3 regions of the Mesorhizobium sp. M0862 genome follow, and region 3 is predicted to be linked to each of the others. Evidence: predicted binding sites of a transcription regulator. Region 3 holds the regulator's gene; each other region holds the start of a gene.
What was found. Region 3 encodes PhoB, which activates phosphate uptake and scavenging genes when phosphate is short. Its sites were predicted from a motif close to TGTCATNNANCTGTCAT; they were not measured.
Positions count from the first base shown of each region.

Region 1: olsB (l-ornithine N(alpha)-acyltransferase) is a predicted target of PhoB. The motif match lies at 2,297-2,313, and genes of this name have one in related genera.
Region 2: NKI15_RS14015 (bifunctional 2',3'-cyclic-nucleotide 2'-phosphodiesterase/3'-nucleotidase) is a predicted target of PhoB. The motif match lies at 7,223-7,239, and genes of this name have one in related genera.

Region 1 covers NZ_JAMYOJ010000028.1:4,785-14,933, forward strand. The annotation lists gene NKI15_RS28325 (response regulator) at 1-2,102, shown strand, start outside; gene olsB (l-ornithine N(alpha)-acyltransferase) at 2,377-3,252, shown strand; gene NKI15_RS28335 (trimeric intracellular cation channel family protein) at 3,360-3,992, opposite strand; gene grpE (nucleotide exchange factor GrpE) at 4,103-4,732, opposite strand; gene NKI15_RS28345 (hypothetical protein) at 4,991-5,191, shown strand; gene NKI15_RS28350 (fatty acid desaturase) at 5,276-6,298, shown strand; gene NKI15_RS28355 (DUF934 domain-containing protein) at 6,619-7,152, opposite strand; gene NKI15_RS28360 (phosphoadenylyl-sulfate reductase) at 7,269-8,033, opposite strand; gene NKI15_RS28365 (nitrite/sulfite reductase) at 8,008-9,678, opposite strand; gene NKI15_RS28370 (DUF2849 domain-containing protein) at 9,714-10,007, opposite strand; gene cysG (siroheme synthase CysG) at 10,004-10,149, opposite strand, start outside.
Region 2 covers NZ_JAMYOJ010000008.1:5,594-15,742, reverse strand. The annotation lists gene NKI15_RS14060 (alpha/beta hydrolase) at 1-257, opposite strand, end outside; gene NKI15_RS14055 (hypothetical protein) at 257-688, opposite strand; gene sseA (3-mercaptopyruvate sulfurtransferase) at 896-1,747, shown strand; gene NKI15_RS14045 (GNAT family N-acetyltransferase) at 1,753-2,316, shown strand; gene NKI15_RS14040 (DUF1203 domain-containing protein) at 2,489-2,929, shown strand; gene ald (alanine dehydrogenase) at 3,346-4,461, opposite strand; gene NKI15_RS14030 (Lrp/AsnC family transcriptional regulator) at 4,617-5,090, shown strand; gene NKI15_RS14025 (5-formyltetrahydrofolate cyclo-ligase) at 5,087-5,752, opposite strand; gene NKI15_RS14020 (NAD(P)/FAD-dependent oxidoreductase) at 5,934-7,199, shown strand; gene NKI15_RS14015 (bifunctional 2',3'-cyclic-nucleotide 2'-phosphodiesterase/3'-nucleotidase) at 7,341-9,320, shown strand; gene NKI15_RS14010 (SAM-dependent methyltransferase) at 9,381-10,149, opposite strand, start outside.
Region 3 covers NZ_JAMYOJ010000007.1:184,830-194,978, forward strand. The annotation lists gene NKI15_RS13410 (ATP-binding cassette domain-containing protein) at 1-651, opposite strand, end outside; gene NKI15_RS13415 (sugar ABC transporter permease) at 664-1,980, opposite strand; gene xylF (D-xylose ABC transporter substrate-binding protein) at 2,125-3,165, opposite strand; gene NKI15_RS13425 (ROK family protein) at 3,432-4,667, shown strand; gene phoB (phosphate regulon transcriptional regulator PhoB) at 4,698-5,387, opposite strand; gene phoU (phosphate signaling complex protein PhoU) at 5,404-6,108, opposite strand; gene pstB (phosphate ABC transporter ATP-binding protein PstB) at 6,150-6,974, opposite strand; gene pstA (phosphate ABC transporter permease PstA) at 6,992-8,308, opposite strand; gene pstC (phosphate ABC transporter permease subunit PstC) at 8,305-9,765, opposite strand; gene NKI15_RS13455 (substrate-binding domain-containing protein) at 9,861-10,149, opposite strand, start outside.

The DNA of each region.
Region 1 (10,149 bases), on a different contig from region 3:
TCACCGGTGCGCCGATCTTCATCACCCTCGGCCTGCTGGCGACAGGCCTTGCCGGCGTCGCCATGCACCTGCGCAGCCGGCGCACCGTCCGCCGCGCGGCGGCCTTGCTCGACGAAACCGCGGCCCGTAGCCGCGCCGAAATCGAGACGCTGGCCGACCGCATGTGGGAGATGCAGGAGAGCGAGGAGCGTTTTCGCGGGCTGATCGATGCGCTCGGCGATCTCGTCGTCCACCGCGACCGCGATGGCCACATCGTCTACGCCAACAAGGTTTTCGCCAGCCTCGTCGGAACCGACCAACGCGACCTTGCCGGCAGGACCCTCGCCGAGCACGGCATTGATGTCGGCATCGTCCCCGACGCCGCCTTTTCCGATCATGAATGCCTGAGTTCCACCGACGTCTCCATACGCACCCCGAACGGTCCGCGCTGGTTCTCATGGATCGAACTGTCGGTACGCGACAAGGATAGCGGCGCCGTCTCGCACCGGGCGATTGCCCGCGACATCACCGCGCGCAAACGCGCCGAATCCTCGCTGATCACCGCGCGCGAGCGCGCCGAATATGCCAGCCAGGCCAAGTCGCGCTTCCTCGCCACCGTCAGCCATGAGATCCGCACGCCGATGAACGGCATCATGGGCATGGCCAAGCTTCTGGCTGACACCAATCTGTCGCCCGAGCAGCGCACCTATGTCGGCGCTGTCTCGACCTCCGCCAGCGCCCTTTTGGCGCTCATCGAGGATTTGCTCGACTATTCCAAGATAGAGGCCGGCCGTTTCGACCCGGAGCCGCAGCCGACATCGCTGCGCGAAATCGCCGACAACATCGTCGAACTGATGGCGGCGAAAGCCTTCGCCAAGAACATCGGCCTCGGCTGTCATGTCGAGCCCGACGTGCCACAGATGATCATGGCCGATCCGGGAAGAGTCAGGCAGGTGCTGCTCAACCTGATCGGCAATGCGATCAAGTTCACTGACACCGGCGGCGTGCTGGTTTCGGTTGCACGGGCCCGCACCGAGACCAGCGACCGCATCTGCTTCACCGTCGCCGACACCGGCCCTGGCCTGCGCGAAGAGGATATGGAGCGCATCTTCGAGGAGTTCGAACAGTCCGACGGCACCTCGACCCGCACCCATGGCGGCGCCGGCCTCGGTCTGGCCATATCGAGGCGCCTGGTCGCCGCCATGGGCGGTGCCATTTCGGTGTCGAGCCGGCTTGGCGAGGGATCGGAATTCGTCTTCGAGATCCCGGCCGCAGGAGCAACCGAAGCACCGCAGAACCGGCAGAACATCCTGGCCGGCCGGCGCGCCGTGATCGTGTCGAAGAACGCCGTCGAGGCCGACGCCATCGCCCGCACCATCCGCGCCCATGGCGGCGCCGTCGACGTCGCCGCAACCGCTTCCCAGGCGACGCCCTTCGCCGAACATTGCGATGTGCTGTTGATCGACGCGGCCCTGGAGGACGGCGACGGCAGACTGCTCAAGCGCCTGCGCCAGAGTGGCTTTGCCGATTGCGAGGCGATCACGCTGATCGCGCCGACCGACCGCGGCATGCTTGGCGAATTCCGCACCAGCGGCTACGCCACCTTCCTGGCGAGGCCGGTGCGCGGCGAAACCCTGCTGCGCGTGCTGCTGACCAGTCATGCCCCTGCCTTGCCGCCGCCCAAGCCGGAAAAGACCGGCGCGTCCTCGCTTCGTGCCCATGGCGGGCGCCAGCAAGGTTTGTCGGTGCTGATCGCCGAAGACAACGACATCAACGCCATGCTTGCCCGCGCCACGCTTTTGAAGGCGGGACATCGCGTGAAAGTGGTCGGCAATGGCAAGGCCGCGGTCGAGGCGGTGACCGAAGCCGGGCTGAAAAATCGCTTCGATGTGGTGCTGATGGATTTGCACATGCCGGTGATGGACGGGCTGGACGCGATCGCCGCCATCCGCCGCCACGAAGAGGAAATGGCTGTGCCGCCGGTGCCAATCATGGTGCTTTCGGCCGACAGCCAGGAAAAGACCCGCCACGCCGTGCTCGCCCATGGCGCCAGCGGCTTTGTCACCAAGCCGCTCGATCCCGACGCGCTGGTCCATGCCGTCGAGGGCCAGGTGGCCGCCTGAATTCATGTCGCTCAAAAGTGGCCCCGGTTTTGAGAAGACGACACGCAAAACAAAGACTTGAAGCGCGTCGCGTGAATCGTCCCAGCGCGACGCGCTTCAAGGCGACGCTGGAGAAATCCTCGCGTCACGTAGGTAGCCGAATGAGGGTTTTCGCCAGCCGACGAAGTATTGCCCGTCGCGCCGTATCACGGTACTGTCACAATCCTGTTGCACCTACACCGTATCCCCGTGCCAAGAGGGATGGCTCGAAGGAGAATCACTCGTGCATACAGTTATGCCGGAATGTGACACTCGGCCCAGCGCAGGCGGCGCTTTGCTCGCCGCGCGGAACGCCGATGCCGTCGCAACAGGCGCACCGCTGGGCCGTATCGGCAATCTCGAAGTGCGGCTTGCCCGCAATGAGGCCGAGATCGCCGCCGCGCAGGAAGTGCGCTACCGGGTGTTTTATGACGAGCTTGGCGCCAGGAAGGACCTGTTCCAGGCGCAGGACCGGCGCGACGCCGACCGCTTCGACCCGCTGTGCGACCATCTCCTCGTGCTGGACACTTCGATCTCCGGCCCCGAGCATCGCCGCATCGTCGGCACTTACCGCCTGCTGCGGCAAGAGATTGCGGCGACCGCCGGCGGCTTCTATTCCGAAGGCGAGTTCGAACTGACCAAGCTGATCGCCCGCCATCCCGGCCAGCGCTTCCTTGAGCTCGGCCGCTCCTGCGTGCTGCCGGAATACCGCTCGAAGCGCACCATCGAGGCGCTGTGGCAAGGCATCTGGGCCTACATCAACCACTATGAGATCGGCGTGATGACCGGTTGTGCCTCGTTCCCTGGCACGGTGCCGGCTGCGCATGCCGAGGCGCTCACCTACCTTGCCCATCACTGCCGGACCAACTCCGCCTGGGATGTGCGGGCGGTCTCCGGCCGCTATTGCTCGATGGATCTGATGCCGATCGAGGCAGTCAACGCCAAGGCGGCGATCGCGGCCATGCCGCCGCTGGTCAAGGGCTATCTGCGCGTCGGCGCCCGCATCGGCGACGGCTGCGTCATCGACCGTGAGTTCTCCACCGTCGATGTGTTCGTGGTGATGCCGGTCAAGGAAATCGGCGCCCGCTACGTCAACTATTATGGCGGGGAAGCGCAGCGCTTTGCGGCGTGAGGCAGTAGGCAGTAGGCAGTAGGCAGTAGTGAAGGCTGCCGCGAATTGCTGACTACCGACTATTCCCTATTCCCTATTCCCTATTCCCTATTCCCTATTCCCTCTCCCTACGGAATATCCTCCGGTCGCCGTCCCGGGCGGCTCTTGTAGGACGGAAAGGTCCAGCCGAATTTCAGCGCGCCGCCGCGCACCAGGAAAGCCGCGACGAAGCCGGCAATATCCGAGGCGAGCGGCGGCAGGCCGGCAAGATCGCCAAGTGTGTAGAGGCCGGCGCCCGCGAGTGCGGCGGTGACGTAGATTTCGGGCCTGAGCAGCACCGATGGCTCGCCGGCCAGCAGATCGCGCAGGATGCCGCCAAATGTGGCGGTCAACACGCCCATAACAACGGAGACGACCGGCGAGCCGGTGATGGCCAGCCCCTTGGCCGCGCCCATTACGGAAAAGGCCGCCAATCCGATGGCGTCGAGCCAGAGCAGCCATTTCCAGCGGGATTCGACGCGGTGGGCGATGAAGAAGACCAGCACCGCAACCGCCGCGCAAACCAGCACATAGCCGGAGTTGGCGACCCAAAAGACGGGCAGGTTGAGGATGACGTCGCGAAGCGTGCCGCCGCCAATGCCGGTGACGCTGGCCAGAAACAGGAAGCCGATAATGTCGAGCTGCTTGCGCGAAGCCGCCAACGCCCCGGTCGCGGCAAAGACGGCGACGCCGGCATAGTCGAGGAGGTCGATGGGTGTCAGGGACATGAGGTAGTAGGGATTGGGAATTAGGGAAAGTATGAATAACACGAAGCCGCGCGATTGATACGCCTGCCTATTCCCTATTCCCTATTCCCTACTGCCTACCCTACTCACGCATCCTTCTCGGCCTGCTCGTTCACCGGCCCCGGCTCGACCGGCGCTTCGGTGGCCGCGATCTTGGGGCCGCCCTTGGCGACCCCGACCATGGCCGGCCGCAGCACGCGCTCGCCGATCGAATAGCCCGGCTGCACGACCTGGACGACGGTGTTGGCCGGCACATCGGGATTGGGCACTTCGAACATCGCCTGGTGGAAATTCGGGTCGAACTTCTCACCTTCCGGTTCGAGCTTCTTCACCCCATGCCGTTCCAGCGTCGACAGCATGGCGCGCTCGGTGATCTCGACGCCGTCGATCAGCGCCTTGAAGCCGGCATCTCCGGCCGCTTTCGCCTCGGCGGGGATAGCATCGAGCGCGCGGCGCAGATTGTCCGACACCGACAGCATGTCGCGGGCGAAATTGGCCACCGCATAGGCGCGCGCATCATGCACGTCGCGGGCGGTGCGGCGGCGCAGATTCTCCATCTCGGCTGCGACGCGCAGCGCGCGGTCCTTCAGCTCCTCGTTTTCCTTCAGCAACCGCACCAGCGCTTCATAGTCGCCGTCGATGCCGCCTTGCGTGCGCTCGGCCCCGGCCGTTTCGATATCCTCGGGCGCGCGTTCGTCTTTTGTCTGGTCGCTCATCGCCATTTCCCGTCATTCGAATGGTTTGGATTTGCGCCCGATATCGAGGTTTGGCGGCCAAAAATCAAGGGGCAAGCCCAGGAGGACGCCCACAGCAGGCAATGTTGCGGGCTGCCCGTCGGACTTGGTGCGGGGCGCAAGGACGTTCAAAATTAATTCAAACTTTACCGTAACGGCAGCCTTTGCTTGCCAATACCCCGCTATGGGGAACCATTCAAAGCTTGGAGGAGTTTTGAAACCGACACAGGATTTGAGACAATGGACCGCAATACTGGCAACAGAAGCGAAGAGCTCGCCGCCGACATCAGGCGCCAGTTCGGCACCGAGGCGACGACGCGCTTCTTGCGCACCTTGCCGGCCTTCCGCACCGAGGCCGACATTCCCGCCCGTTTCCGGGACCTGCTCGACCGGCTGGACGGCATAGAAGCCAGCATGGCCGGCGGCCAACGCCGTCAATAGCGATGCTATCGCGCGACAATTACGCGCAGTAATTTTGCGTGAGCTTTTCCTTGCGGCAGCGGGACGCCCCGCCTATGCTTCCTGATGAACATGATTTCCCCCGAGACGGCCGCCAACAGCAAGCGCGCCTGGTTGAAGATCCTGGCGCGCTACAAGAAGCCCGACCGGCGACGCAGCACTCTTGAACTCGCCATCACCCTTATTCCTTTCGTTACGCTGTGGGCGCTGTCTTCGGCAGCCTATTCCTATGGCCACTGGTGGGGCTTGATCCTGATCCTTCCCGCCGCCGGTTTTCTGGTGCGGATCTTCATGATCCAGCACGATTGCGGCCACGGCTCCTTCTTCGCCAACCGCACTGCCGACGACTGGATCGGCCGCGCGCTCGGCGTGCTGACGCTGACCCCTTACGATTGCTGGCGGCGCGCGCACGCCACCCATCACGCCAGCGCCGGCAATCTTGACGAGCGCGGCATGGGCGATATCAGGACGTTGACGGTTGCTGAATACCGGCAGCTGTCTTGGCGGGGACGCCTTGCCTATCGTCTCTACCGCCATCCCCTGGTGATGTTCGGCCTTGGCCCGATCTGGCTGTTCATCTTCGAGCAGAGGCTGCCGGTCGGCATGATGCGCGGCGGCCTGACGCCCTGGGTGTCGTCGATGACCACCAATCTCGGCATCGCGGTCGCGGCAGCGCTGCTTATCTGGCTGGTCGGCCCCGGCGCTTTCCTGATCGTCCATTTGCCGATCGTGATCCTGGCCGGATCGGCCGGAATCTGGCTGTTCTACGTCCAGCACCAGTTCGAGGAGACGGAATGGGCGAAGGACGAAGAGTGGGAATTCCAGCGTGCCGCCCTGCACGGCTCGTCCTATTATGATTTGCCGCCGGTGCTGAACTGGTTCACCGGCAATATCGGCGTCCATCACGTGCACCATCTCTCGGCCAAGGTGCCGGGCTACCGGCTGCAGGAAGTGCTGCGCGACTATCCCGAACTGCGCGGCATCGGCCGCGTCACGCTTCTCGACAGCCTGCGCTGCGTCAAGCTGGCGTTGTGGGACGAGAACCGCCGCAAGCTGATCTCGTTTCGCGAAGCGCGGGCCTTGGCCTAAAAGCAATTCCAGCAAAGTGTGAGGCGGTTTTCCGGGCTTTCGCTTGGGAATGCCGTAAGAGAAAGAAAAAAACCGCCGCACCGAAGGCGCGGCGGCATCTTCCAAAAACCGGCTCAGGCAGCCTTGCGCTCCTCGCGCATCCAGACCTTGCAGCCCTGATCATGTCAGGCGCCTTTTCGGCGATCATGATGGACGGTGCATTGGTGTTGCCGCCGATGAGCGCCGATTCCTCCCTCGCGCCCGGCGGATATTTTCCGTCCGGACAGCCAGGAGAAGGCCCGATCACAGTCTTTGTAAAGACAGGCGAAATTACCGCTGCGTCAGATGTTGCGAACGCGCCGCCAGGAGTATTTCGGCCCCTTCGGCTCCGACGCTTCGGTCGGCTGATAGTAAAGGCCCAGCCCGCCTGTGCGGCCTTCTTCGAGGCGCTTCAGCAGAACCGGGTTGGAGATTTCGAACTCGTCGAAGCCGAGGCGCAGCATATGCGGCAGCTGGTCGACGAGCACCTGGCCAGTGGCGCGGACCGCGCCCTCGAAATGGTAGCGGCTGCGCAGCAATTCGCCCTTGGAAAACGAGCGGCCGTCGCTGAAGGCCGGGAAGGCCAGCGCCACCAGCGACAGCTGGTCGAGCAGATCCACAATCTTTTCCAGCTGGTCGCCGGGCTGCAGCGCGACGCCAAGCCGCTCCTTGGCCGAGCGCCGCACTTCGGCATCGAGGCCGAGAAATGCCTGCAACGGCAGGATGAAGCGGCCATTGCCCGCCAGTGCATCCGCACTTTCGGCATGTGTCCACTCGTCCTCGCGAAAACCCGTCCGGGTCCAGAGGCGGGTCTCCGCTGTCGTCGGTTCAGTCATCGAAAATTCCTAAAAGCCCCAAAATCGAAGTCCGCGAAAGCCGGTCCACACGAAACCGGCGGCCTCCGGGCGGAAGCCGCCGTTGCAGGCCAACCTCACCTGAATATCACCATAGCTTAAAGGGATGCGTCGGTCAGCGACACTTCCAGTCCCGACAGATGGATGCCGCACTCGGTCTTGGCATGACCGGCCCAGCGTCCGCTGCGCGCATCTTCGCCCGGCTGCACCGGCTGCGTGCATGGGAAGCAGCCGATCGACAGATAGCCGTACGCAACCAGCGGATTTTCGCGCAGCGCATGCGCGCGCATGTAGTCGGCCTGATCGGATGTCGTCCAGTGCGCCAGCGGATTGATGCGTACGCGCGGGCCGACCGCCTCGAACACCGGCAGCGCGGCTCGCGTCGCCGCCTGGAAGCGCTTGCGGCCGGTCAGCCAGGCCCGGAAGGGGGCGACGCCGCGCGCCAGCGGCTCGACCTTGCGCACGTCGCAGCAGGCATCGGTGTTGCTCTGGTGCAGATTGCCGGTCGGATCGACCCGTTCGAGCGCTGCGTCTTCGGGCTTGATCACCCTGATGTTGGTCAGCCCGAAATCGGCGACCAGCGCATCGCGGTAGCCCAGCGTCTCTTCGAAATGCTTGCCGGTGTCCAGGAAGATGACCGGCAGCGTGCGGTCGACCTTGGCGATCATATGCAGCAGGACGGCGGAATCCGCGCCGAAGGACGACACGGCGGCGATCTCGTCATGAAACAATTCGCTCGCCGCGCGTTCGATGATGTCGAGCGGGCTCAGATGTCCATACAGCGCGTCGAAGCCCGCCGCTTTGGCGGCGATGCTGTCGTCGACGTCGAGGATGCGGTCAAGCGGCCTTGGTTTCGCCAGCATAGAGCGCCTCCTTGAACGGCGCGGGACCGACACGGCGGTAGGCGTCGATAAAACGTTCACTGGGACCGAGCCGAAGGCCGAGATAGGTGTCGACGATCTGCTCGATGGCGTCGGTGATCTCTTCCGAAGAGAAGCCGCGGCCGATGATTTCGCCAACCGAGGTGTTCTCGTCGGCCGATCCGCCAAGCGTCACCTGGTAGAGCTCGGAGCCCTTCTTCTCGACGCCGAGGATACCGATATGGCCGACATGGTGGTGGCCGCAGGCATTGATGCAGCCGGAAATCTTCAGCTTCAATTCGCCGATCTCGCGCTGCCGCTCCAGCGAGGCGAAGCGAAGCGAAATCTCCTGCGCGATCGGGATCGAGCGCGCCGTCGCCAGCGCGCAATAGTCGAGGCCAGGGCACGCGATAATATCGCTAATCAGGTTGGAATTGGCCGTCGCCAGACCAATATCGACCAGCGCATCATAGACAGCCTTGAGATCGGCGCGCGCCACATGCGGCAGGATCAGGTTCTGCTCATGGCTGACGCGCAGTTCGTCGAACGCGTATTTCTCGGCGATGTCGGCGACCGCTTCCATCTGGCTGTCGGTGGCATCGCCCGGCACCTCGCCGATGCCTTTCAGCGAGATCGTCACCGCGGCATAGTCAGGATGGCGATGCGTCACGACATTCTGGTCGAGCCAATCCGAGAAGCTTTTGGAATCGAGCCGCGCCAGCTTGATCGCCGCGTCGCCTTCCGGCCGGGCGGTCAGTGCCGGCGGCGCGAAATAGGCGTCGATGGCACGGATGTCGGCTTCCGGCAGCTTCAGCTCGGCGTCCTTCAGCTCCTGCCATTCGGCCTCGACCTGGCGGGTGATTTCCTCGACGCCTGTCTCGTGGACGAGGATCTTGATGCGCGCCTTGTACTTGTTGTCGCGGCGGCCATAGAGGTTGTACACGCGCAGGATCGCCGTGCAGTAGGAAAGCAGGTCGGCTTCCGGCAGGAAGTCGCGGATCTTGCGCGCCACCATCGGCGTGCGGCCCTGGCCGCCACCGACATAGACGGCAAAGCCGAGCTCGCCGGCGGCGTTCTTCTTCAGATGCAGACCGATATCATGCGTCTGGATGGCGGCGCGGTCGCGCTCGGCCCCGGTCACCGCGATCTTGAACTTGCGCGGCAGGAACGAGAATTCCGGATGCACAGACGACCATTGCCGCAGGATCTCGGCATAGGGGCGCGGATCGGCGACCTCGTCGGCGGCGGCGCCGGCGAAATGGTCGGCGGTGACGTTGCGGATGCAATTGCCGCTGGTCTGGATGGCATGCATCTCGACGCTGGCGAGATCGGCCAGGATCGCCGGAATGTCGGACAGCGCCGGCCAGTTGAACTGGATGTTCTGGCGCGTGGTGAAGTGGCCGTAGCCCTTGTCGTATTTGCGCGCGATGTGGCCGAGCATGCGCAGTTGCGCGCTGTTCAGCGTGCCATAGGGCACCGCGATGCGCAGCATGTAGGCGTGCAGCTGCAGGTAGACGCCGTTCATCAGCCGCAGCGGCCGGAACTGATCCTCGGTGATCTCGCCGGACAGGCGGCGTTCGACCTGGTCGCTGAACTCGGCGACGCGGGCCTGGACAAAATCGTGGTCGAACTCATCGTAGCGGTACATGTTTCGTCTTTCAGGGCGCGTCCGCCCGTATTTTGTTAAGCTGCCCGCGCAGCCTGCTTGCCCAGATCTTCCCGGATGGTCGGGCCGGCGGCGCGGATCTTTTCGCGCAGCCGCACCGGCACGACGACGCCATTGACGACTTCAGCGTCGATCAGATTCACGTCGACAACCTGATTGTTGGCGTTGGCCTTGGCGCCGATTGCTTCCAGCCTGTCCTCTGCCGCTTGGTCATGGGCAAGGTCGGCATGGTCGACCGTCTCGGCCCAGCCGCCATCGGCATACCAGACGGCGATGCCGTCGGAGAGGCGGTTTGCGGTCAGTATCTTCATGGCTCGACCTCTGCGTCGGCCGCGTTGGCGGCGCCCTCATAGTTATGTGCCGCGAGCGGCTCGGAACGTTCAAAGTTGGCGCCGGCAACCGCGTCGCCGATGATGGTCATCACCGGACCGGCCAGATCGGCGCGCTCTTCCA
Region 2 (10,149 bases), on a different contig from region 3:
TCGTAGCCGGAGCCCAGATAGGCGCTACGCCCGCGCCCCAACAGGTCTGGGCAGACAACCAGGAAACCATTGCGGCACAAGAATGTGGCGAGGTAGTTAAAATCGGCACCATTGCCGGTGAAGCCGTGAAGGCAGAAAACTGTGGCGTGAGGCGTGCCGGCTGGCCGCCAGATGCGCACGAACATTGCGGCATACCGGTCATCCAGCCGGATAAGTATTTCTTGCGTCAGTGCCTCGGCAGGCTTGGCCGAACTCATCAGATGTCGCGCTTGCGGACGGCACGCTTGACCGAGCCGCGGTTGTCAATGAAGTCGCGTTTCCAGAACACCGACTTGTCAAGGTTTATGAGCTTGGCGTTCTTGATAAGTGGCAGGATATGGGACGAAGACCGCGTCGCCAGCACCGTGACGGCGGTAGCGTCGCCGCCGGGAAAAGGATTGAGCGGACCGCCATTCTTCGCCCATGCCTCCGCTATCTCGCGACTGGTCTGGATCCATCCAACGTAGGCCACGATAACGTCGTCGATCGAGCCGATCATATGTGTCTGCTGATCCATTTGATAGCGTAGCGTCTTCACCATCAAGCCGAACTCGTAACCATCGAAAGGCGGATAGTGTGCAAGAAAATTGCAAACAAGCCCGAGCGAAGCCGGATTGCTCGGAGTTCGGGAAAACAAGAGATTGCTCATGTCGAGATTTTATTGACCCCGCCCATCCCAGATCATAACCATCACTCCGTACTCGCCACGAAACACGAAAACAATCAGAATCAACACACCTGCTGCGGCTGACTACGTCGTGCGCTCGCTGCGCATTCAGATTGTCGGGCCAAACAGGATCCGGAACCGAATGGCCGCCAAAATATAGTAGTCGGCCAACAAGGCAGGAGAACAACGATGGCCGATGACAGCCCTTTCACAGTCGATGCGGACTGGTTGCAGAGCCGTCTTGGCGAGCCCGGCCTGACGATCGTCGATGCGTCCTGGTACCTGCCGGCGCAGAAGCGCGATGCACGCGCCGAATATGAGGCAGCGCATATTCCGGGTGCGCGCTTCTTCGACCAGGATGCGGCCTCGGACCCAGATGCCAAGCTGCCGCACACGCTGCCTTCGCCGCAGCATTTCGCGCAATATGTCGGCGCCATGGGTATTTCGGCCGACGACACCATCGTCGTCTATGACGGTCCGGGCTTCTTCTCGGCGCCGCGCGCCTGGTGGATGTTCCGTGTCATGGGCGTGTTCCAGGCCTATGTGCTGGATGGCGGCTTCGACCGCTGGAAGGCGGCCGGCCGGCCGGTGACGGCGGAGCCGACCAAGATCGCGCCAAACGTGTTCCACGCAGATTTCGACGCCGCCCGCCTCGCCAGCCTAGCCGACATGCGTCGCATCGTCGAAACGAAAGAAAGCCAGATTGCCGACGCCCGTGGCGCCGGCCGTTTCGCCGGCACCGAGCCTGAGCCTCGCGCCGGCGTTCGCTCCGGTCACATGCCTGGTGCGCGCAACCTGCCTTATTCGGCGCTGTCGCAGGACGGCGCGCTGCTGTCGAAGGACCAGTTGCGCAAGGCCATTGAAGATGCCGGCATCGATCTGTCGAAACCGATCGTGACCTCGTGCGGTTCCGGCGTGACGGCGGCGGTCATCACGCTGGCGCTGGAGACGCTCGGTCACACCGACAACCGGCTCTATGACGGCTCATGGACGGAATGGGGCGGGCTATCAGATACGCCCGTTGCAACGGGCAAGGAATGACGGCGATGGAAAACGGTGTGCTGGAAGACATCGAAGTCACGGTGACGTTTCTGGAAATGCATGTGCCGCCGGCCTATTCACCGCCGCTGCCCTACAACAGGCAGATCGCGCTGTTGAAGACCAAGGACATTCCGCTGCATTTCTACCGCTATCTGATGGATCGGGTGGGGCGCAAATGGCATTGGGTCAATGTGCTGCGGTTGCACGATGAAGAGCTTGCGGCCGGCATTCACCGCGAGGACCGCGACATCCGGGTGCTTTATCTTGACGGCGCGCCGGCCGGGTTCTTCGACCTCAAGCCGCATCTGCCGGAAGAGGTCGAGCTCGCTTATTTCGGCATGATGGAGCATGCGACCGGGCTAGGCATCGGCCGCTGGTTCCTGGGCGCGGCGATCGCCGCCGCCTGGTCGTATCAGCCGAAGCGGGTGACGGTGCAGACCTGCACGCTCGACCATCCGGCGGCCTTGCCGCTCTACCAGAAGCTCGGTTTTGCGCCGGTGGCGCAAAAGAAGGAGATCGTGCATCCGCTGTCGTTCTCCGAGCGCTCGGCCAGCGTCATGAGGCCATGACATCCTAATTAGCCGGCTTGTTTGCGAGACCGACCGCCATCGCAGATTCATCGAGATTTCGATAGCACCGGCTGATGATACCCAATTGACGCTTCGATACTTGGCAGGAATCGGGTGGGAAGCATCGGCTTGGATGCATGATTTCTGGTCAACGACACCGGAGATTTCTGCCATGACCATTCAGTTCAAAGCCCTGCCAACCCAGGAGGTCAGAGCCTTGCAGTTTGGAGGCCCGGATGCCTACGGCCACACGCCCGAGCGAAAGATTTCCGACGGCGACGGCATCCCTTGCCGGCACTGTCTGAAGAACATCGCCGCGGGCGACGTCTATCTCGTTCTGGCCTATCGCCCATTCCCGGATCTGCAGCCTTACGCTGAAACTGGTCCGATCTTCCTGCATGCGGAAGAATGCGAACGCGCCCCCGAGACCGAGCAGCTGCCAGAGGTGCTCGAAAGCCCCGACTACATCGTGCGTGGCTATGACGGGGATAATCGCATCGTCTACGGCAGTGGCGGCGTCATCCTGACCTCAGCAATCACGGCGCGGGCCGAAACCCTGCTCGAACGCGACGATATCGCCTACGTCCATGTCCGCTCGGCACGCAACAATTGATATCAGTGCCGAATCGAACGTGCCTGACAAAAAAATGCCCGCCGTTGGTCTGGCGGGCAGTTGGGAACCGTGTGACGGCTCGATCCGTCAAGTTGGCACCCCTGTCTGTGCAGGTTTTTCGGATGGCTGATGTGAAACGCTTCACACAGCGCCCGCGACTATCGCCGGCACACGGTGGCGCGCCGACTGGCGGCGAACTGTCGTACTGCCGTCGCATTCATACGTTAAAAGGTGAGTGTCGATGGATTGCCGACCGCGGATGAACCGGCGGGGATCTCGATATCGAGGAAGCGGGGCTTTGGCTCCGCTTTTTTGTTGCCGGCGTTTTGCCCGCAAGAAAAAACCCACCGGGATGAGCCGGCGGGCTGACGGGAGCAAGTCTTCCCAATTTAGGTGAGATCAGGATTTAGGTGGGGTCAGGCAGCCAGAACCACTTTCGGTTCGACCAGCTCATAGCCGAGTGCTTCGGCGACGGCGCGATTGGTGATCTTGCCCCTGTGGACATTGACGCCGTTGCGCAAATGGTGGTCGTCGACCAGCGCCTTCAGGCCCTTATCGGCCAGCTGCAGACCATAATGCAGCGTCGCGTTGTTGAGCGCGTGGGCCGAGGTCACCGGCACGGCGCCCGGCATGTTGGCGACGCAGTAGTGGATCACGCCATCGACCTCATAGGTCGGCTCGGCGTGGGTGGTGGCGTGCGAGGTCTCGAAACAGCCGCCCTGGTCGATGGCGACGTCGACCAGCACCGAGCCCTTCTTCATGCCCGACAGCATTTCGCGAGTCACCAGCTTGGGTGCAGCAGCACCCGGGATGAGCACGGCGCCGACGACGATGTCGGCCGAGAAGCATTCTTCCTCAAGCGCCTCGACTGTGGAGTAGCGGGTGTGGACGCGGCCGGTAAAGAGGTCGTCCAGCTGGCGCAGGCGCGGGATCGAGCGGTCGATGATGGTGACGTCGGCGCCGAGGCCGACCGCCATGCGGGCTGCATGCAGGCCGACGACGCCGCCGCCGAGCACGGTGACCTTGCCGGGCAGTACGCCGGGCACGCCGCCGAGCAGCACGCCGCGGCCACCATTGGCCTTCTGCAGCGCGGTCGCGCCGGCTTGGATCGACAGGCGGCCGGCAACTTCCGACATCGGCGCCAAGAGCGGCAGGCCGCCGCGGTCGTCGGTTACGGTCTCATAGGCGATTGCGGTGACGCCGGACGCGAGCAGGCCCTTGGTCTGCTCCGGATCCGGGGCCAGGTGCAGATAGGTGTAGAGGATCTGGCCGTCGCGCAGCTGCGCCCATTCGTTGGGCTGCGGCTCCTTGACCTTGACGATCATGTCCGACTTGGCGAACACGTCGGCGGCGGTCCTGGCGATGGTGGCGCCGGCGGCGCGGTAGGCATTGTCATCGGCGCCGATGCCGGCGCCAGCGCCGCTTTCGACCAGCACTTCATGGCCATGCGCGACATATTCGCGGACGGAGCCCGGCGTCAGGCCGACGCGGTATTCGTGGTTCTTGATTTCCTTGGGGCAACCGACGCGCATAGTCTTCTCCTGATCCGGCCCTTCGGGCTCGTTCCCTGTATCAACCGAGTGAACCACGAATCGTTGCGCAGGTGTTTGCGAATGCGCTTGCGCGGGGTCACGCGTTTCGATAATCGTTGCGCGAAATCAAGGAAATTTCGCAGGAATCACGAGAAATGCCGCTCGACAGGATCGATATCGCCATTCTCGAGGCACTGCAGAAGGATGGCCGCATACCCAATGCGGCGCTCGCCGAAAGGGTCGGCCTGTCGCAGTCGGCCTGTTCGCGCCGGCTCGACAATCTGGAGAAATCCGGCACCATCCGCGGCTATCACGCCCGGCTTTCGAATGCAGCGCTCGGCCACCAGATGACGGCGATCGTGCACATATCGCTGTCGGGACAATTCGAAAAGACGCTGTCGGATTTCGAGGCGGCGATCAAGCGCTGCCCCAATGTGCTGTCCTGCCACCTGATGTCGGGCGAATATGACTATATCCTGCGCATCGCCGCCAAGGACCTGGTCGACTATGAGCGCATCCACAAGGAATGGCTGTCGGCGATGCCGCACGTGACCAAGATCAATTCGTCGTTTGCCCTGCGCGAGATCGTCGATCGCACGGCGATGGGCATGAAGCCGGAACTGGCCTAGCCCTGAGCAGTCTCGGTCACCAGCCTATCCATTGGGATGTCGTGCGGCTGCGGGTAGATGGTGGCTATGCGCTGCAGTTCGTAGCCGACTCCGATGACCAATGGCTTGAACGGCATGGCAGCCAGCGTGCGGTCGAAGAAGCCACCGCCATAGCCCAGGCGGTAGTTTCGCGGGTCGATGCCGACGATCGGCGAGATGACGATGTCGGGCAGCACCGGGTCGCCTTCGGCGGGGATAGGGATGTTCCAGACGCCTTTTTCCAGCCGGTCGCCAGGCACATAAGCGCGGAAGATCAGCGGCTGGCCCTTCTCGATCACGATGGGCAGCGCCGTGCGGCCGCCGCGTTCGTTGATCGACGCCATCCACGGCCGCAGGTCCGGCTCGCCGCGAAACGGCCAATAGAGGCTGACCATGCGGCCGGCAATGTCGCCGATGGTCGCGTCGAGCCCTTCGGCGATAGCCCGCGACATCGCCACCCGCGCATCGGCGGAAACCGCCAACCGTGCCGCGATCAGACGCTCGCGCTCGGCCTTGCGCCAACGGCGCACATCGGTCCAGTCGGTCAATGGCGCGCGAAATTCCGGATCGAGTTCGTGCATGAAGCAAGGCGGCGAAGAATATTGCGCCCGCCCTTTGCGATCTTTGTCATCGTCGTTGGCCATGCTTCACTCCCGTGGTTCCAGCCCCTGCAAGGCTATACCCGTCCAGGCTTGCCGACATAGGCATTCGCGACATCCGGCGACGAGTCCTGGGCAGCCTTACGCGCGGCAGTCTAGCGCGCCGCGACATTGTTGCGGTGCACAAAAATCACTAGATAAAGAGAGACAAACAGGGGTGAATGCGATGAGTGAAACCAGCCATCATGTCGTTGTCGTCGGCGCAGGGTTCGGCGGTCTCGAACTCACCCGGGCGCTGGCCGGCGCACCCGTGCGCATCACCATGATCGACAAGCGCAACCATCACCTTTTCCAGCCGCTGCTTTACCAGGTGGCGACCACCTCGCTGGCGACCTCGGAAGTTGCCTGGCCGATCCGTCATCTGCTGCGCAAGCGCGAGGACGTGACGACCCTGCTCGGCAACGTCACCGGCGTCGACCGTCCAGGCAAACGCGTGCTGCTTGAGGACGGCAGTTCTGTTCCCTACGACACGCTGGTGCTCGCCACCGGCGCGCGTCATGCTTATTTCGGCCACGACGAATGGGAGCCTTTCGCGCCCGGGCTGAAGACGCTTGAAGACGCAACCACCATTCGGCGGCGCATCCTGCTCGCCTTCGAGCAGGCCGAGCGCGAGACCGATCCGGCCAAGCGCCAGGCACTGCTGACACTGGTCATCGTCGGCGGCGGCCCGACCGGCGTGGAGCTTGCCGGCACCATTGTCGAACTCGCGCATGAAACGCTGCGCGGCGAATTCCGCAACATCGACACGCGTGAGGCGCGTGTGGTGCTGGTCGAGGCCGGAGACAGGATCCTAGCCAATTTCGCGCCAAAGCTGTCCGACTATGCGCGCAAGGCGCTGGAGCGGCGGGGCGTCACGGTCGAGCTTGGCCGCGCCGTCACGCGCCTCGATGCCGAAGGCGTCGTCTTTGGCGATACGCATCTGCCGGCGCGAACCATCCTGTGGGCCGCCGGCGTGGCGGCTTCACCCGCGGGAGAGTGGCTGGGCGCGCCGGTGGACCGGGCGGGCAGGGCAATGGTCGAGCCCGATCTGACCGTGCCGAACAGTCCTGAAATCTTCGTCATCGGAGACACCGCGCATGTCTTGCGGCCGGACGGCAAACCGGTGCCCGGCGTGGCGCCCTCGGCCAAGCAGGAGGGCAAGCATGTTGCCGCGACGATCAGGGCGCGGCTGGCCGGCGATAGCGCGCCGCGCCCTTTCCGCTACAAACATGCCGGCGACCTGGCGACGATCGGCAAGTGGGCAGCCGCGATCGATTTCGGCTCGATCAAGCTCACGGGATGGCTTGCCTGGTGGCTGTGGGGCGTGGCGCATATCTACTTCCTGATCGGTTTTCGCAACCGGCTCTCGGTGTCGCTTAGCTGGCTATGGATCTATTTCACCGGCCAGCGCAGCGCGCGGCTGATCACCCAGGGCGATGATAACAAGGGCTGAGGTTCTCAACCGCGGCCAAGGATATTCATCCAGCCGTCACCTTTAGCTGATCGACTGACTTCCCGATGGACATGGCCGGTTTTCGGCGCGAAGCTTCCGCTCGGGGCTGGGATCTTGTCACGTCGCTGGGAAGGAAAACCAATGCCGCATCTCAATTACCCCGTCTCCCGCCGTAGTTTTCTTGCCGGTACGGCCGCCAGCGGGGCGCTGATCATGCTCCATCCGTTTTCCGCCCGCGCGCAGGCCAATCAGGCGCATCTGAGGATCATGGAGACCACCGACATCCATGTGAATGTGCTGCCTTACGACTACTACGCAGACAAAGCCAACGACACGATGGGCCTGTCGCGGACGGCCTCACTGATCGCGGCGGTGCGCAAGGAAGCCACCAATGCGATGCTGATCGACAATGGCGATCTTTTGCAGGGCAATCCGATGGGCGATTACATCGCCTATGAGAAGGGCCTCAAGGAAGGCGATCTGCATCCGATCATGAAGGGCATGAACCTGCTGGGCTATGAATGCTCGACGCTCGGCAATCACGAGTTCAATTACGGCCTGTCGTTCCTCGACAAGGTGCTGGGCGGAGCCAATTTCCCCTTCGTCTGCGCCAATCTGATCCGCGGCACCGAGCTTGCCGCCAACCCGCGCGACGACAAGCTCTACCTCAAGCCCTATGTCATCCTCGACAAGAAGATCAAGGACGGGTCGGGCGTCGAGCAGCCGATCAAGATCGGCATCATCGGCTTCGTGCCGCCGCAGATCATGGTCTGGGACCTGAAGAACCTGGAAGGCAATGTCAGGACGCGCGACATCGTCGAGGCGGCCAGGGCATGGGTGCCGCAGATCAAGGAGGAGGGCGCCGACATCGTCATCGCGCTCTCGCATTCCGGCATCGATATCAAGCAGGGCGACGGCATGGAGAACGCCTCCTTCTTCGTCGCCGGCGTCGAAGGCATCGATGCGGTGTTCACCGGCCATCAGCATTTGGTCTTCCCCGGCAAGAAGGATTTTCAGGCGCTCGAAGGCGTCGACACCGAGAAAGGCACGCTGCAGGGCAAGCCCGCCGTGATGGGCGGTTTCTGGGGCTCGCATATGGGACTGATCGATCTGCTTCTGGAACGGGACGGATCGAAATGGCGCGTAGCCTCGGCCACATCTGAGGCAAGGCCGATCTACGAGCGCGTCGACAAGGCAAACAAGCCGACGGTGGCGGACGACCAGCGCGTCGTCGATGCGCTGAAGGCGGACCATGAGGCGACACTTGCCTATGTCCGCCGACCGGTCGGCAAGACCTCGGCGCCGCTCTATTCCTATTTCGCGCTGGTCGCCGACGATCCGTCGGTGCAGATCGTCAACCAGGCGCAGAGCTGGTACCTCAAGGACATATTAAAAAGCACGCAGTGGAAGGATGTGCCGCTGCTGTCGGCGGCAGCACCCTTCAAGGCCGGCGGGCGCAACGGCGCCGACTACTATACCGACGTGCCGGTGGGCGACATCGCCATCAAGAACGTCGCCGACCTCTATCTCTATCCGAACACGGTGCGCGCCGTCGAAATCACCGGCGCGCAAGTGAAGGAATGGCTGGAAATGTCGGCCGGCATTTTCAGGAAGATCGAGCCGGGCAAGGCCGACCAGGCGCTCATCGACACCGAATTCCCGTCCTACAATTTCGATGTGATCGATGGCGTCAGCTACGGAATAGACCTGTCGCAGCCGCCAAAATACGATGCCAAGGGTGGCGTCGCCAATGCCGGCTCGAACCGCATCGTCGGCCTCAGCTTCGACGGCAAGCCTATTGATCCGGCAGCGAAATTCGTCGTCGCCACCAACAATTACCGCGCCGGCGGTGGCGGCAATTTCCCCGACATCAATGCCTCGAAGATCATCTACGAGGCGCCGGACACCAACCGCGACGTGATCGTGCGCTACGTCGTCAGCGAAGGCACGATCAACCCCTCGGCCGACGACAATTGGTCGTTCACGCCGCTGCCCGGCACCAGCGTCGTGTTCGAGACCGGCCCCAAAGCGAAGGATTTCATATCTGGGGTGAAATCGCTCAAGATCGAGCCGGCCGGCGAGGGCGAATCCGGGTTTGCGAAGTATCGCATCCTGCTTTGAGGCAACGTGCAGCTAACAGGGAAAACAAGCGGGCATACGCCCGCTCAATCACGCTTCGGATCAGGCTTTGTAGACCACCTGGCGCACGTCGATGTAGCTGGCTCTAAAGCCGGCTTCGCAATAGTGGAGATAAAATTCCCAAAGCTTCTTGAAGCGGTCGTCGAAGCCGAGCGGGACGATCTTTTCCCACGACGCCCAGAAGCGGTTGCGCCATTCGGCAAGCGTGCGGGCATAGTCGTCCGGAAAGACGCGCTCGCGCAGATGGGCAAGGCCATGGTCGCTGCCCAGCGTCTTCAGGATCGACGGCGTCGGCAGCATGCCGCCTGGGAAGACATAGCGCTGGATGAAATCCGGCCGCGCCCGATAGGTGTCGTAGGCGGCCTCGTTGATGGTGATGATCTGCAAGCCGGCGGTGCCGCCGGGCCTCAGGCATGCCTTCATCTTGCCGAAAAATACCGGCCAATATTTTTCGCCGACCGCCTCGAACATCTCGATCGAGGCGATGCGGTCGTAAGTGCCCGTTTCGTCTCGGTAATCCTGCAGCTTGATGTCGACCTTGTCAGACAGTCCCGCCTTCTGGATGCGCGCCTTGGCGAAATCGTGCTGTTCGCGGCTGATGGTCAGGCCGGTGACGCGGCAGCCGATCTCGCGCGCGGCAAATTCGGCAAAACCGCCCCAGCCGCAGCCGATCTCGAGCACATGGTCCTTCTTGCCGATACCCGTATCCTTGGCCAGCGCGCGGTATTTGGCGGCCTGAGCGCTTTCCAGGTCGTTGGCGCCGGTCGCATAGAGCGCCGACGAATAGGTCATGCTGGGATCGAGCCATTGC
Region 3 (10,149 bases):
ATCGGCCAGCTCGAACACGTCGTGAATGTCGTGGCTGATCAGGAAAATGCCGATGCCGTCGGCCTTGAGCTGCTTGACCAGTTCGCCGACCTGCGCCGTCTCCTGCGGCCCAAGCGCGGCCGTCGGTTCGTCCATGATCAGGATGCGGGCGTTGAACAGGATGGCGCGTGCGATCGCCACCGACTGGCGCTGGCCGCCCGATAGCTTGATCACGGGCTCCTTGAAGCGCTGGAAGCGCGGATTGAGCCGGCCCATCACCTTGCGAGCCTCGGCTTCCATGGCGACATCGTCGAGTGTCCCCCACGCGGTCATCAGTTCGCGGCCGAGGAAGAGGTTGGCGGCGGCATCGACATTATCGGCCAGCGCAAGCGTCTGGTAGATCGTTTCGATCCCGTATTTCTTGGCGTCGCGCGGATTGGAGATCGAAGCCTCCTGGCCGTTGACCAATATCTGGCCGGCATCGCGCTTGTAGGCGCCCGACAGGATCTTGATCAGCGTCGACTTGCCGGCGCCGTTGTGGCCAAGCAGCGCCACCACTTCGCCCGGGAAAAGATCGATGGACGCATCGTCGACGGCGCGAATGCCACCGAAGGCAATCGAGATGTTGCGCATGTCGATCAGTGGCGTACCGGTGGGAGCAGTTTTTTCCATAATCGTTCCTCCCTAGACGCGCTTGCGATAGACGGTGTCGAGCCAGACGGCGATGACCAGGACTGCACCAACGACAATGCTCTGCAGCGGCGAGTCGATGCCGAGCAGAACCATGCCGGATTGCAGCGACTGCATCAGAAGCGCGCCGAGCATGGCGCCCATCACCGTTCCGGCGCCGCCCGCGAGCGACGTGCCGCCGATGACGGCTGCCGCGATAACCAAAAGCTCGTCCAGCGTGCCCAGCGCGTTGGTTGACGCATTGAGACGGGCCGACGAGATCGCCGCGCTGATTGCAGCCAGCACACCCATGATCATGAACACCTTCATGGTCACCCAGCGCGTGTTGATGCCGGCGAGTTCCGCTGCCTCCGGATTGCCGCCGATGGCGAAGACATAGCGGCCGAAACGCGTGCGCTTGGTGATGAACGTCATGATGATGCCGACAATCACCGCCATCAGCACCGGTATGGCGATGCCATGCGCGATGAACAGCCCGCCTTCGGGAACGGTGATGCCGTTCTGCTGTGCGTACTGGCGCACGATGCCGATCGGCCATGGATAGGAATTGGCGATCCACACGGCGCCGAGGATGGCCGCGCAAGCGACCACGCCAAGCAGGGTCTCGGCCCAGACGGGGCGCAGTGGAAAGCTGAAGCGCTTGCGCTGAGAGCGACCGTTGAGCAGCGCGAAGGCGACCGCCGCGCAGGCGACGATGCCGACGATCCAGCTGGCAGCGGCGCCAATAGAGCCGCGTGGTCCGCCGCCCATCAGCTGGAAGGTGGCGTCGAGTGGCGCGACCGTGCGCCCGCTGGTGATGAGCCATGCCATGCCACGCCAGACCAGCAGGCCACCAAGCGTCACGATGAAGGCCGGAACCTGCATATAGGCGATGATGAAGCCCTGGAACGCGCCGATCAGCAGACCAAGCACCACGCCGGCGGCAAGCGCGACGACCCAGAGCCAGGGGTTTCCAAGCTGGAAGCCGATGACGCGAATGAGGAATTCGGCCTGTGCCACGCCCATGATCATGCCGATCACGCCTTCGACGGAGCCCACCGAAAGGTCGATGTTGCGCATGACGATGACCAGTACCATGCCGGTCGCCATGATCGCGACCGAGGACGTCTGCACCGACAGGTTCCAAAGATTGCGCGGCGTCAGGAAAAGCCCACCCGACAGGATATGTATGCCGACCCAGATGACCAGCAGCGCGCCGACCATGCCGAGCATGCGCGTGTCGAGCTCGGTCGCTTTCAGGAACCGGGCGACCGCGCCGAGTTCAGACGCTCGTGCCGTATCGGCCTGCGGATTTGAGGTCGTGTCGGTCATGATGTCCTCCAGCGGCTTGCCGTCTGGCGCGGATGCCGGACCACAGCCTAGAAGTTTGCCGCCGATGGCGGAAACACACAATTCTCGTAGAGAAAACGCCGCGGCTTGACAGCCGCGGCGCCTAATTTGTTCAAGTGGTCGAGATCAGTTGCAAGCCGCGACGCTGCCGGCGGCGACGCCTGTGCAGACTTCGTCCTTCTTGATCCAGCCGGCGTCGATGACGACGTTGAGGTTGTCCTTGGTGATCGCGACGGGGGTCAGGAACAGCGACTTGACGGTGTTGCCGCCAGGCGTGGTGAAGTCCTTGGCGCCGGCAATGTCGCCCGTCTTCTTGCCATCGGCAAGCTGCGAGGCGATCTCGGCGGCGTTCTTGCCGAGTTCGCGCGCGTCTTTCCACACCGACACCGTCTGCGTGCCGAGCGCGATGCGGTTCAGGGCGGCATGGTCGCCGTCCTGGCCCGAGACCGGAACCGTTCCGGCAAGGCCCTGCGCCGTCAGCGCGGCGACAACGCCGCCGGCGGTGCCGTCATTGGCCGCAACCACGGCATCGACCTTGTTGTCATTGGCGGTCAGGAACTGTTCCATGTTCTTCTGGGCGTTGGCCGGCAGCCAGCCATCGGTATAGGCCTCGCCGACATTCTTGATCTTGCCCGAGTCGATGGCTTCCTTGAGCACTTCCATCGAGCCCGAGAACAGGAAATCGGCATTCGGATCCGAGCCCGAGCCCTTGATGAAGACATAGTTGCCTTCGGGCTTCGCCTTGAACACTTCGCGGGCCTGCATGCGGCCGACTTCCTTGTTGTCGAAGGTCAGGTAGAAGACGTCCTTGTTCTCGATCAGGCGATCATAGCCGACGACCGGAATGCCTTCGTCCAGCGCCTTCTGCACCGCCGGGCCGATGGCCGAGGCGTCCTGCGCCAGGATGATCAGCGAGTTGGCGCCCTGCGAGATCAGGCTTTCGACGTCGGTCAGCTGCTTGCCGGGATTGGACTGCGCGTCGGCCGAAATGTACTTGTCGCCGGCGGCTTCGATCGCCGTTTTCATCGCCGCCTCGTCGGTCTTCCAGCGCTCTTCCTGGAAGTTCGACCACGACACGCCGATGACCTTGTCCTTCGCCTGCGCGACCGACATCAGCGCCAGCGACATGGCGACACCCGCCAGCATGGCGGCTGCAAATCTGTTCATTATAACCCTCCCTGCGCCGCCCACGGCGCGACAAAACCGGCCCGAAGGCCTGCACAAAGAGGCTCAATTTTTTCGAGCCTCGAAAAAATACTGGTTCAATGATAAGGCACTGTCAACATCGATTATGATGGATTCTGATGGCGTTGCCGAATTTTTTCGAGCTCCGCAATAAACAATGACAGGGCTGCCGGCGTCTGCCAATATTTGGCTGGTGCCGTCGAACGCCTTCACTATCATGAGGCGCGAGGAGGCCGGGAGGAAAACAAATGTCGGTTGGGATCCGCCACGACGATCTGCGCCGTCGCAACCGTGCGATGGTGATTTCGGCCGTGCGCCGGGCCGGCCAGCCGTCGCGGACCGAGATTGCGGCGACCACCGGCCTCAGCCATTCGACGATATCGGCAATCTCGTCTGATCTGATTCAAGAAGGCATCCTGATTGAAGGCAAGCCTGGCGAGACCGGCTCGCTGAAACGCGGCCGGCCGCAGGTCGGCCTTGGCCTCAACCCGGAAGCGGCGGCGGTCATGACCGTGGTGCTGTCGCTGAACTTCCTCTCCGTCACCGTCATCGACTATGCCGGCCAGGTGGTCGCGGAAGAACAGCGCCGGCTCGACACGCTGACCATGCCGCGCGACGAGCTGATCGGCGAATGCGTAGCAATCGTCGGGCGGCGTCTCGCGGACCCGGACCTCGATGTCCAGAGCATCGCCCGCATTGCCATGGGCATCCAGGGCATCACCGATTCGCAGGCGCGGGCCATGCTGTGGTCGCCAATCACGCCACTGACCGACATTGCCTTCGCCGACATGTTGGAAGCGGAATTCGGCATTCCTGCCACCATGGAGAACGACTGCAATATGATGGCGGTGGCCCTGCAATGGCGCCAGCCCGAGCGCTACCGCGACAATTTCATCGCGATCCTCTTGTCGCACGGCATCGGCATGGGGCTGGTGCTGAAAGGCGAACTGTTCACCGGCACCCATTCCTCCGGCGGCGAGTTCGGCCACATGATCCACCGTCCGGGCGGCGCGCTCTGCCGCTGCGGGCGGCGCGGCTGCGTCGAGGCCTATGCCGGAAACTACGCCATCTGGCGCAGCGCCAAAATGATGAGCGAAGATGCCGAGCCGGTCGATATCGGCGACGCTGATATGCGCGCACTCGCCGCGCGCGCCCGCGAAACCGATGGCCCGGAGCGCGAAGCCTATCGCAAGGCCGGTGAGGCGCTCGGCTTCGGCCTCGGCAGCCTGTTTGCGCTGATCGACCCGGCGCCTGTCGCCATGGTTGGCGTCAGCGCCGCCGCCTTCGACCTGATCGAGCCGGCATTGCGCGAAGCGATCGCCCAGACCGCCGGCGGCCAGCACTCGAAATCGATCTCCTTCGACACCGAGCCCAACGAGCTGCCGCTGATCCGCGAAGGCTGTGCCATGCGCGCGCTCGGCTTCGTCGATCAGGAGATTTTCGCGCCGGGCATTCAGGCCAAATCCGGCAAGCATGTCGCCTGAATGGCCGGCAACGGCGCGACGCGCAGCATCCTAGTCTTCCCTGATCGCGTAGCCGGCGCCGCGAATGGTACGGATGACATCCGGCATGCGGCCGTTGTTGACCGCTTTGCGTAAGCGCCCGACATGGACATCGACGGTTCGCTCGTCGATGTAGATCGTCTCGCCCCAGACATTGTCGAGCAGCTGGCTGCGCGAGAACACGCGGCCGGGATGGCGCATCATGAATTCGAGCAGCCGGAACTCGGTCGGTCCGAGCCTGATCTCGCTCTTCTTGCGGTAGACACGGTGCGACTCGCGGTCGAGCACGATGTCGCCGACCTTGAGCACGCTGGACAGCACTTCCGGCTTGGCCCGGCGCAGCAGCGCCTTCACGCGCGCCATGAACTCCGGCGTCGAGAATGGCTTGACCAGATAGTCGTCGGCACCGGTGGACAGGCCGCGCACGCGATCGCTTTCCTCACCGCGCGCGGTCAGCATGATGATCGGCAGCCGCTCGGTTTCGGGCCGCACTCTAAGCCGCCGGCAGAGCTCGATGCCGGAAACAGCGGGCACCATCCAGTCGAGCACCAGGAGATCGGGCACGTTTTCCTGCAGGCGGATCTCGGCCTCGTCGCCGCGTGTCACCACCTCGACGTGATAGCCTTCGGATTCGAGGTTGTAGCGGAGGAGCACGCCTAGCGGCTCCTCGTCCTCCACGACCATGATGCGTGGCGCGATCATAGGCAGTTCACCCTCATCAGGCCGGCGTGGCCATCGCCGTCTCGTCCTGCTTCGGACGATTGGCGGGCAATTGCTGGCCGGTCAGCACATAATACGCATTTTCGGCGATGTTGGTGACATGATCGCCGATGCGCTCAAGATTCTTGGCGCAGAACAAGAGATGCGTGCAGGCGGTGATGTTGCGAGGGTCTTCCATCATGTAGGTCAAGAGCTCACGAAACACGGACGTGTATTTGACGTCGATGCGCTCGTCGTCATTCCTGAGTTTTGCAAGAGCTGCCGCATCGGTGGCGGCATATTCCTCGACGACGCCTTGCACCTGGATCAGCACCAGCTGCGCCATGGCATCGATGGAGTGCGAGAGGTCGCGCGGCGTGACGCTCAAGCCCACGGTGCCGACGCGTTTGGCGATGTTCTTGGCGAGATCGCCGATGCGCTCGAGGTCGCCGGCCATGCGGATCGAGCCGACCACGGCGCGCAGATCGTTGGCCATCGGCTGGCGCTTGGCGATCAGCGTGATGGCGCGGTCGTCCAGTTCGCGCTGGCGCGCATCCATGATGGCGTCGTCGGAAACGACACGCTGTGCCAGCGCATTGTCCGAATTGAGCAGCGCCCTGGTCGAGCCGCTGACCATCGAGCCTGCCAGATCGCCCATGTCGCGGATCAGCTTGCTGATCTGCCCGAGCTCTTCATCGAAGGAGGCGACGGTATGTTCACCCATGATCTTGGTCCTCGTGCCTGAAAATCCACCCGCCGGACGGCTCAGCCGAAGCGGCCGGTAATGTAGTCCTGGGTGCGCTTGTCGTCGGGGTTGGTGAACATCTTGTCGGTGGCGCCCTCCTCGACGAGATAGCCGAGATGGAACATCGCCGTGCGCTGCGACACGCGCGCCGCCTGCTGCATCGAGTGGGTGACGATGACGATCGTGTAGTTCTGGCGCAGTTCGTCGATCAGCTCCTCGACACGGGCGGTGGCGATCGGATCGAGCGCCGAGCAGGGCTCGTCCATCAGGATCACCTCCGGCGACACGGCGATGGCGCGCGCGATGCACAGGCGCTGCTGCTGGCCGCCGGACAGGCCGGTGCCGGGCTCCTGCAGGCGGTCCTTGACCTCGTTCCAGATCGCCGCCTTCTTCAGGCTCTGCTCGACGATCTGGTCCATGTCGGACTTGCGCTTGGCCAGCCCATGGATGCGCGGGCCGTAGGCGACGTTCTCGTAGATCGACTTCGGGAACGGGTTGGGTTTCTGGAACACCATGCCGACGCGGGCGCGCAGTTCGACGACATCGATGTTCTTGTCGTAGATGTCGTCTTCATCGAGCGTGATCTTGCCGGTCACCCGCGCCGAATCGATGGTGTCGTTCATGCGGTTGAGGCAGCGCAGGAAGGTCGACTTGCCGCAGCCGGACGGGCCGATCAGCGCCGTCACCTGGTTCTGGCGGACGTCGAGATTGACGTCGAACAACGCCTGCTTCTCGCCGTAGAAGACGCCGACCTTGTCGCCGCGCATCTTGATGACTTCGTTCGACTTGGCGTTCATTTTGTCGCCCACTGCATTCTCAAGGGACTGTTCGGTCATGATGTTCATACCAAATTGCCTTTTTTCTACCAGCGCCGCTCGAACCGGCGCCGGAGCACGATCGCGGTGATGTTCATGGCCATGAGGAAGACGAGCAGGATGATGATGGCGCCGGACATGCGCTCGACAAAAGCGCGCTCAGCCTCGTTTGCCCACATATAGATCTGAACCGGCAGCGCGGTCGCCGGATCGAAAGGCGTCGTCGGATAATCGGCGACGAAAGCGACCATGCCGATCAAGAGCAGCGGTGCTGTCTCGCCGAGCGCACGCGCCAGGCCGATGATGGTGCCGGTAAGGATGCCTGGGGCGGCAAGCGGCAGGATGTGATGGAACACCATCTGCATCTTGGAGGCGCCGAGGCCGAGCGCCGCCGAGCGGATCGACGGCGGCACCGCGGCGAGGGCGGCGCGCGTGGCGATGATGATGGTCGGCAGCGTCATCAAGGTCAGCACCAGGCCGCCGACGAAGGAAGCCGAGCGCGGCATGCCGAGGAAGTTGATGAACACGGCAAGGCCAAGCAGACCGAAGACGATCGACGGCACCGCCGCGAGATTGTTGATGTTGACTTCGATCAGGTCCGTAAAGCGGTTCTTCTTGGCGAACTCCTCGAGATAGATCGAGGCGGCGACGCCGATCGGCAGCGCCAGCAAAAGCACGATCACCATCATGTAGAACGAACCGATGATGGCCACGCCCATGCCCGACGTCTCGGGCCGGCTGGAGGCGCCATAGCTGAACAGGCCGGTGTTGAAATGCTCGGCCATCGCGCCTTCGGCTTTGAGCTTGTTCATCCAGTCGATCTGCTGGTCGGACACCTTGCGGCGCGCTTCATCGACGCCGAGGTCGATCTGGCCCTTGGAGGCCGAGTCGAGATTGGCGGCGGCCAGGATGTCGACGTCACGCGTCGTGCCGATCACCGACGGATCGGCGGAGACGATGTCGCGCAGCTGGACGCGGGCGCCTTCCGACAGGAAGCCCTTGAGCTTCAGCATCATCGGCTTGTTGGCCGGATCGATGCCGAGCTTGGCCACCAGCGCGTTTTCGGCGAGCTTGGGATAGTTCGCCTTGATCAGCACGGTAGGGTCGGTCGCGCGCTTGCCGGAGGGATCGATCACCTTCTCGTCGAAGGTGACCGGCAGCGTCACCGTCGTCTGCCAGAAGGCGGTGTAGCCTTTCGAGACGATGGTGATCAACATGATGGCCAGGAACGCCAGGCCCACCGAGATCGCAATCACGCCATAGATGCGGAACCGGCGTTCGGCGGCGTAGCGCGCCTTCAGCCCGATGTCGCGGCGCGGACGCGCGACGGCACCCGCCATCGTGTCCAGGGGGATGTCGGTCATTCGTACTGCTCCCGGTACTTGCGCACGATGTAGAGGGCGACGATGTTCATCACCAGCGTCAGCGCGAACAGCGTCAGGCCGAGCGCGAAGGCGACCAGCGTCTGCGGCGAGTTGAACTCGAGATCGCCGGTCAGCTGGTTGACGATCTTGACGGTGATGGTCGTCATCGCCTCGAACGGGTTGGCCGTCAGATTGGCCGCGACGCCCGCCGCCAGCACGACGATCATCGTCTCGCCGATGGCGCGCGACGCCGTCAACAGGATGGCGCCGACGATGCCGGGCAGTGCCGCCGGCAGGATCACCCGCTTGATCGTCTCGGAGCGCGTGGCACCGAGGCCGAGCGAGCCGTCACGCATTGCGCGCGGCACCGCGGTGATGATGTCGTCGGACAAAGAGGACACGACCGGGATCAGCATGACGCCCATCACCAGGCCGGCGGTGAAGATGCTCTGGCCCTGGATGAAGGGAGAGCCGCCGGTGAGGGCTGCCGAGAGGTCGCGCAGGAACGGTCCGAGCGTGACCACGGCGAAGATGCCGTAGACGATGGTCGGGATGCCGGCCAGCAGTTCAAGCGCGGGCTTGACCACCGACCGGACGCTGCGCGAGGCGTATTCGGACATGTAGACCGCCGACATCAGCCCTACCGGCACTGCGACCAGAAGCGCGACGGCGGCGATGTAGAGCGTGCCGGCGAGTAGCGGGATCAGGCCGAACTGACCCTGGCTGCCGCCGGAACCGGCGGCGGCGAAACGCGGATCCCACACCGTGCCGAAGAAGAAGCTCATCGGTGATACGCTTTCGAAGAAGGTGATCGTCTGGAACAGCATCGACAGCACGATGCCGACCGTGGTCAGGATGGCGATGGTCGAGGCCGCAAGCAGCCCCCACAGCATCAGCTTCTCGACATTGTTGCGCGCCCTGGCGCGCGGCGCGATCTGCCTCAGCGCATAGAAGGCGCCGGCGACCGACAGCGCGAAGGTCAGCACGGCGCCGAACAGGCCGAGCCGGTCCTGGACCTGGTTCGCCTCGACCGCGATCGGGATCATGTAGTCCTGTGTGTCGCTGGCCAGTGCCACGCCCTTGGCGGCGAGCAGCGGCTGCAATTCGGCGAAAGTAGCGGGAAGTGCGGTATCGCCATCGAGCCGGCGCAAGCCCTTGGCCAGGCTCTTCACCAGGCTGGCGTCGAGCGCTTCGCTGGCGACCTTTGTGTCGGCGGTGCGCTCGGGCAAAGCGGCATGGATATGCCGGTCGAGATAGAAGGAAGAGCCGATATCCCAGACGGCGAGCAAAAGGACGGCAGGCAGGACCGCGAGCAGAAAGGCCCACCAGCCATGATAATGCGCGCGCGAATGCGGCTTGACCTTGCCGGTATCCTGCGCCGCGGCGCGCTGGCGGCCGACCACAAAAGCGACCACGCCTATGACGATGATTATGGCGAGTACGAGCAAGGACGACATAACCCACCCCAGGGAAAATTCAGATCGCCGCCGCCGTTGCGGCAAGCGGCGAAATCAGGGCGCGGAGTTCATCCGCGCCCTGATCCGTCCGTTGATTACATTGTCTTTCCGGCGGCGAAGGCGTCGCGCTGGCCCTGACGTTCGGCGTCGGGAGCGGAAACCAGGCCGTACTGGGCGAGCGGGCTTTCCGGGCCGATCATCTGGTCATCAAGGAAGAACTCGACATATTCCTTGAGGCCGGGAACGACGCCCAGATGCGCCTTCTTGACGTAGAAGAACAACGGCCGCGACACGGGGTACGTGCCATCGGCGATGGTCTGCGTCGAAGGCACGATGCCTTCCACGGTAGCGACCTTCAGCTTGTCGGCATTGTTCTCGTAGAAG